One region of the Paenibacillus sp. PK3_47 genome, then DNA from elsewhere that is predicted to be linked to it. Evidence: riboswitches for the same ligand, from Rfam matches in the RefSeq annotation. Region 1 holds a riboswitch; the other holds the start of a gene.
What was found. A riboswitch is a leader RNA that binds a small molecule or an ion and turns the genes downstream of it on or off. The one in region 1 is predicted to bind cyclic di-AMP.

Region 1 (3,404 bases):
CCACTAGTAACAACTTTGTAATCTTTTGAAACTATTTCGTCTGAATTTATGTAAGCTTAGACATTTGACCTTAACGCAACGACACTATTCTGGTGCATAACACGCCAAATTCCCAGCACCGGGAAGTGGGGGAACCATATTTTGGGTGAATTGATCTCGCTTTAGAGTGATCATAGGGGAACCTTCTACCGAATCCTTAAGCTAACCTCGCAGGCCTTGGAAGGAGTACATCTTTTGAAAAGTCATAGCTTTAAGAAAAAAGTCACCGCAGCAGCATTAGGGCTTGTGTTGGCCTTCACACTGGGAGCAGGAGCAGGAAGTGCATCTGCAGACTCCAAGATGGATGCTGTTATCACAAAAACCCTTGGAACTACATATAAATTCGGAGGTACAAGCACCGCCGGTTTTGACTGTTCCGGATTCACCAGATACGTATTCAAGAGCATCGGGCTTACTCTGCCCCGCACATCCAAAGCACAATATAGCATGGGTACAGCTGTATCGAAGAGCAATCTGCGGTCCGGCGACCTGGTATTCTTCAATACCTTTGGCAGCGGCGTATCCCATGTCGGTATTTATGTCGGAAACAATAAATTTGCACAGTCTTCCAGTTCACGCGGTGTAACCATCACATCGATGAGCAATTCGTACTGGTCCAAACGCTACGTTGGCGCCAAACGCGTAATGAGCACAACAGCTTACAAGGCTGTCGCTTACGATTGAACTCTCCCCGAATACTTATTCCTCTAATAAACAAATATAACTTATAGAGACCCGTGAATTGATTATTGCCGTAATCAGTTCCGGGTTTTTCCTTTTGTATTTCCTTATTATACCTATACACTCATTCAGGAGCCCTGAAACAGCATTATGTAAAAAAATTCAAAACCCTTGTCTTTTCTGCAAAGTCAAGCTTTCAACCAGGCATATATTCTGCATTAATATGTTTTAAGTGATTGCCAAGTGCTTCCTTCTTTGCTACAATAATCGCAGTGAAGTTATAGTAACATTTTTGTAATTATTCATCCGGTCTTTACAATCGTTTTGTCATGTATTGAACGGCAGCTAATCCTAATCAACAGTCATGCCGAGTTCCCTAACGTTTAGGGAAACGGGGGAACCAACTTTGGGTGAATTGACCTCCTATTCACAGAGGGGTCATAGGGGACCTTCAACCGAACCCTTAAGCTAACCTCGTAGGCATTTGGAAGGGGTATCTACTTTTGAAGAAGAAGTTAGCAGCAGCAGTACTAAGCTTTTCCATTATCTTTACCCTTGGAGCCGCAAGCGCTTCCGCTGATTCCAAAATGGATAAAGTGATCGACAGTGCCATCGGGACTAAATATGTATCCGGCGGTGTATCCACTAACGGCTTTGACTGCTCCGGATTTACAATGTACGTTTTTAATAAAATCGGGATCAAGCTTCCTCATCAATCCGGCTCCCAGTACCAAATGGGCACGGCCATTGCCAAGGATGAGATGAGACCTGGAGATCTTGTATTCTTTAATACAAGCGGTAAGGGCGTATCCCATGTCGGTATTTATGTTGGAGAAGGCAAGTTCGCGCATGCTTCCTCCTCGCGTGGTGTAACCATTAGTTCGCTGAGTGAAAGCTACTACGTCAACCGCTACGTTGGCGCCAAACGCATCATGAGCACAGACGCTTACAAGGAAGTCGCTGCTGACTCCGAAGATAATGACGACGTGCAGTAAGCTGCATGGTTACAGGCTCTTTTCCAGGATTTTTGCCGAAATCTTGGGGAGGGCCTGTTTTTTTGTCTATAACATTATTTACCCTTCTCTTTCCCCGCCAAACAGCAGTAACTCCCATTTTTTTCATTTCCGTAAAATATTTTTTAGCGCGTCGTACAGCTTTGTTTTTGGATATAATCTAGATATATCAGGCTTAAATCCCGAGAAAAGGAGGCCGGCTGCATTATGATCAGCTCCCCCGTTACTTTTCATGTAGTGCCTATGGAGGTCCATCACGCCCGGGAGATCTGTGAGTGGAATTATAAACCTCCTTACAATATTTATGAATGGATGCCCTGGGACCAGATGGAGGCTCTGGGGATTGAGTTCGGTGATCCCGGCCTCCGCAGTGAACAATATGTCTCTGTAGTTAACGATCAGAAAGTGCTGTGCGGTTTTGCCCAGCTGTTTCCTATGGAGGGTGTGGTCCGCCTGGGGATTGGGATGCGCCCGGATCTATGCGGTCAGGGAATGGGTCACCTCTTTGTAAAAGCTGTAGTTCAGGCGGCTGAGGCCCGCTATCCGGAGCGGGAGATTGATCTGGAGGTATTGACCTGGAACCAGCGGGCGATCAAAACTTACCGGAAATGCGGATTCACGATTACAGATACTTATGAAAGGCTTACACCTACCGGTAACAAACCTTTTTATTGCATGGTCTATGACAAGGAACAAGAACTTCCCTGAGCTTGAGGTAGATCTTTTTTAAAAATCGTTCGTTTTTTTGACACAAACTCTATGATAACGCTTTACCTTTTTGTATAATGTAGGAAGCAGCTTACATGGAGAGGACGGATGGAGATGCAGAAATGGATCATGAGCGGATTGTTTTTTGCCGCCTGTGCCTTTGCCGTAGTGCTTTTATTTACACTGCCCGGCAAAGAAGAGGTAGCTGAAGAGAACAAGCCGACGATGCCTCAGGTTACCCTGGATGCGGCAAGCGCTGAAGCTGCTGTAAAAGCTAATTGTATTTCCTGCCACGGAGACCAGCTACAGGGCGGTATGGGCCCTAGCCTTCAGCAGGCGGGAGGAGAACATGATGCGGAGGAACTCTACAGCATCGTGACCAAAGGGCGCGGACAGATGCCATCCTTCAAAGATAAGCTCGCCCCCGAGGAAATTGCCAATGTCGCCTTGTGGCTGGCAGAGAAAAAATAAGATCTGAATTGAATACAAATGCCCGTGAGAAGGATGTAAGCTTATCCGACTCACGGGCATCTTTTATATAGTCATAGTATTTTAGTTCACGATCAGCCGTACTAGCGCGTTCTCTCAAAAGCTTCGTTAAATTCATGTGCTTGACGGAAGTCGAATCCGGCCAGTTCGTCCCCTTCTTTTGCCGACAGACGCAGGATCACTGTTTTGTAATCGATTGTAATGTGCGGATGATGATCAAAAGCTTCCGAGATGGCAGCAACCTCATCCACAAAGGCGATACCCTTCATATATTCATTAAACATGTATTTGCGTACCATTATATCCTGGTCCAGCTTCCAGCCTTCCAGCCTGCCCACCTGCTCACGCAGTTCTTCCTCCGTAAATTGCAATTTGCTTCCTCCCTTACTTGATTAGCAGTAAGCCCGTAACGCCCAGCCCGTAACATATCCCCAAGCCCTAAACAAAACATCCCTCAGCTTCAGTAAAGCCCAA
Region 2 (3,404 bases), 530 kb from region 1:
CCGGCAGACTCCTCCGGGGTAATCGGTGCTTCTACGGCTTTTTCGCCATGCATGTAAGTCTGGATCCAGCCGGGGTGAAAAACCATGACCTGTCCCCCCATTACCTTCAAATGATTGTGCATCAGGGAGGACTGCATATTCAGCGCCGCCTTGGACATACAGTATCCGTACATATTAATCCGTTTGTTGCGTCCAATACTTCCGGCTTCGGAGGAGATGTTAATAATCAGCTTCTGCTTGCCCTGCAGCAGCAGGCCCATCAGTTCGTTGCTGACCCTCAGCGCGCCGAGCGTATTCACATTGTATATCCGGGCCATGGCTTCATCGTCCATATCCACCAGCATCGTGGCATCATCAGCTTTGTGAATAATCCCCGCGTTGTTGATCACAATATCGACATGTCCTGTGCTCCCTGCTATGGTCCGCGCAGCCTGCTTCACGCTCTCCCGGTCTCCGATGTCCAGAGGAATCAGGTACAGCCTGTCCCTGTACCGGGTCTTCATCGCCGCAAGCGAAGGGGAATCCTGCAGGTACTGCCCGGCAAACACAGTATAATGATTCTCCAGAAGCCAGCGTGCCAGGCACATTCCCAGACCGTGATCAGCGCCGGTAACACAAGCGACCTTTTTAATATAGTACACCCCCTCAGTTTTTTTCCAGTATAGAATGCCCGATCTCTTTCTCACCTTAGCATGGCTATGAAGCATTATCAATGTCCACAGCAGGACGGTAATTTCCTTTGGATAACAGCCCAAGACTTCTTTTTGATTTAATTTTGAACTATGTTACAATCATAGTTACAGGTGCTAACAACTTAATTGTTAACAAACAAAAATCAACCGCAGAAAGGTGAGATTCCTTATGTCTATTCAACAAATCCACACGCTGGATGAACTGAACCAATATGTAGGTCAGCCAGGCAAAAAGCTGCTGTTCAAACACAGCACAACCTGCCCGATCAGCGCCAAAGCGCATGAAGAATTCCAGGCTTACGCACAAGGCTCCGACACTCCGGCTGCCATCGTTCATGTCATTGAGGACCGGCCGGTGTCCAACCAAATCGCTGAGGATTTTGGCATCAAGCATGAGTCCCCGCAAATTTTTCTTCTGGATGGCGGCGAAGTCCGCTGGAACACCTCCCACTGGAAAATTACCCGGGATGCAATCAAGGAAGCCGTGAGTAAATGAGCCAGCCCGTTATTGTCTACTCCACCGCGAACTGCAGCGACTGCAACCAGGTAAAACAGCTTTTGTCAGAGCAGGGCATTGCGTATGAAGTCCGGGATGTCATGACAAGCACCGATTACCAGGAAGAAGTCGAGAAGCTCGGCTTCATGGGCGTGCCTGTTACCGTATTCGAAGACCGTGCAGTCAAAGGCTTCAACCTTCCGGCACTTAAGGAACTCATTGAAGCGGCTGCCCGTTAATCCGGAAACTGCCATAGTCCAATATCACTCCCGTATAGCGAACGGCACGGAAAGCCTCAGCCTTCCGTGCCGTTCGCATACGGGATTTTTATTATGCCCGTCAATAGGTGCCGTCTTCAATTTATCCCCGGGAAGCCGGGCTTTCCGCCAGATACGCGACATTGCCGCTGTGGGAATAAATCACCTGACTTACCCCGAGCCCCTTATAGACCAGTCTTGGCTTCAATGAAGAAGTGATTACGAATATGGATTTGGTCGTCCAGGTCCGGCACATTTGAACATAACGGCAGCATAAGGCCACACTGCTCTCGAACAGATAGACCTGGCCCACCGGGAAGGCAGGCCGGAACCATGTATTCTCATGGCGGGTGTCCACCACAAGATTTACCTCCACGCCCAGCTCCTCCAGACGTTTTTTCTCCGCTGCATTATTCGCAATTCCCGCTATTTTGTAACCTTTACACTTCAGTGTCCTGATAAAATGCTCACCAGCCTTGTTCGGTGCACAAATGAGTACATATTCGTCCTGATCCGCCATCTCTATCTATCTCCTTTTCGATTAGGCCGCATTTGATACAGGTCTATAAAAACACAGCAAAAAACCACAAAGGATCTCCTCTGTGGCTGGTTAGCGGTCACATAGCACTCATCCTCTCTACATACGCTTACGAGGTTAGCTGCCGGATTCGGGCAGTGAGAGTCGCCCTACCTGTCTTCCATGCGAGCATTCTCTCGCACTTCCCCAGGATTCACCCCATAACCGGCTCCGGTCCTTGACCAGGCTGCCGATTGTTGGTTCCCCCGCTTTCCTTAACGGAAATTAAGCGGTTTACATATTCGGTTGTACTTACCCCGATGTTACGCCTTTTAGTTGTAGTTTTCAAGACTCTGCGCGTGAATGACAGGCATAAACTTTTTCGCCTGAAAATCATTTGCCCCCGTTACCCCTTACGTTTGCCGCCTTTTACAAATCTCCATGCCGCTGTACAGCAGCCGAGCAATCCTAAACCGAGAATCAACGTCTGCAGCGCCCCGAGCAGCGTAGAGCCATCCGGGCGGACCAGACTGCTGATAATGATCAGCACGATCGAAGCCGCGACCAGCAGGGGCGTTTGTATGCTTTTTTTCACAGTTACCACTCCTTACTACTTAAAGTACACTATTCTTCTTCATTTCACCAGGCGCAGCCGGATGCACAATTCATACTTTCAGCTAACGCTCAACGAATCCTCAGGCTGTGTTCAGGTATGCCGCCTATGCTTGGCAGTGTAACAAGATCCTTACCGGACAAGAAAGGCGGTTATTCGCTTTATGCCAAAACAACATATAACCAAACGAAAAAAAATAACCATTGCCATTACGCTCAGCACCCTGCTTACAGGCGGTATTCTCTACCAGCTTGCCGACCGTTATCTGATTCAACATGTCGAAGTCGTTGTTGCCGATCAGGCAGTTTCCGGTGCAGAAGCCAATACAGAGGCGGTCAGTACAGCGGCGGCGGCAGATTCAAATGAGGCCGGCCAGGATTCTCCGGAAGCCGTATCCGATGACTGGAACTACAGCAGCGATGACATGGACATCTCTCTTAAGCAGGTCACCACCGGCCGCGGAAGCGACCAGATCACCTATTACATCGCAGATGTGCAGGTGTCTGATGCTTCTCTGATCCAATCGGCTTTTGCCGACAATGCCTTCGGGCGCAACATTACCGGGGACACGTCCGATATCGCTGAGGACCATGATGCAGTCTTTGCGATCAATGGCGATTACTACGGCTTCCGCAGCGATGGAGTCATCATCCGGAACGGGGTGCTCTACCGAAACGAACCTGCCAGGGAGGCGGTCGCCCTCTACGCGGACGGCACGATGGCCTCTTATGACGAAAAGGAGGTATCCGCCGAGAACCTGCTGGCAGACGGCGTTCTGCAGACCCTGTCGTTCGGGCCGGCGCTGATCAAGGACGGCGAGACCGTCCAG

Region 2: linked by a shared signal. The riboswitch ahead of C2I18_RS14820 (hypothetical protein) and the one ahead of C2I18_RS12550 (C40 family peptidase) in region 1 are both predicted to bind cyclic di-AMP.

Annotation. Positions count from the first base shown of each region.
Region 1 covers NZ_CP026029.1:2,788,865-2,792,268, reverse strand. Annotated here, with positions in the region: cyclic di-AMP (ydaO/yuaA leader) riboswitch at 93-231, shown strand; gene C2I18_RS12555 (C40 family peptidase) at 235-723, shown strand; cyclic di-AMP (ydaO/yuaA leader) riboswitch at 1,076-1,218, shown strand; gene C2I18_RS12550 (C40 family peptidase) at 1,224-1,715, shown strand; gene C2I18_RS12545 (GNAT family N-acetyltransferase) at 1,941-2,441, shown strand; gene C2I18_RS12540 (c-type cytochrome) at 2,556-2,912, shown strand; gene C2I18_RS12535 (4a-hydroxytetrahydrobiopterin dehydratase) at 3,014-3,301, opposite strand.
Region 2 covers NZ_CP026029.1:3,314,650-3,318,053, reverse strand. Annotated here, with positions in the region: gene C2I18_RS14835 (SDR family NAD(P)-dependent oxidoreductase) at 1-641, opposite strand, end outside; gene ytxJ (bacillithiol system redox-active protein YtxJ) at 862-1,188, shown strand; gene C2I18_RS14825 (glutaredoxin family protein) at 1,185-1,427, shown strand; gene C2I18_RS14820 (hypothetical protein) at 1,549-1,965, opposite strand; cyclic di-AMP (ydaO/yuaA leader) riboswitch at 2,074-2,264, opposite strand; gene C2I18_RS14815 (hypothetical protein) at 2,369-2,557, opposite strand; gene C2I18_RS14810 (phosphodiester glycosidase family protein) at 2,739-3,404, shown strand, end outside.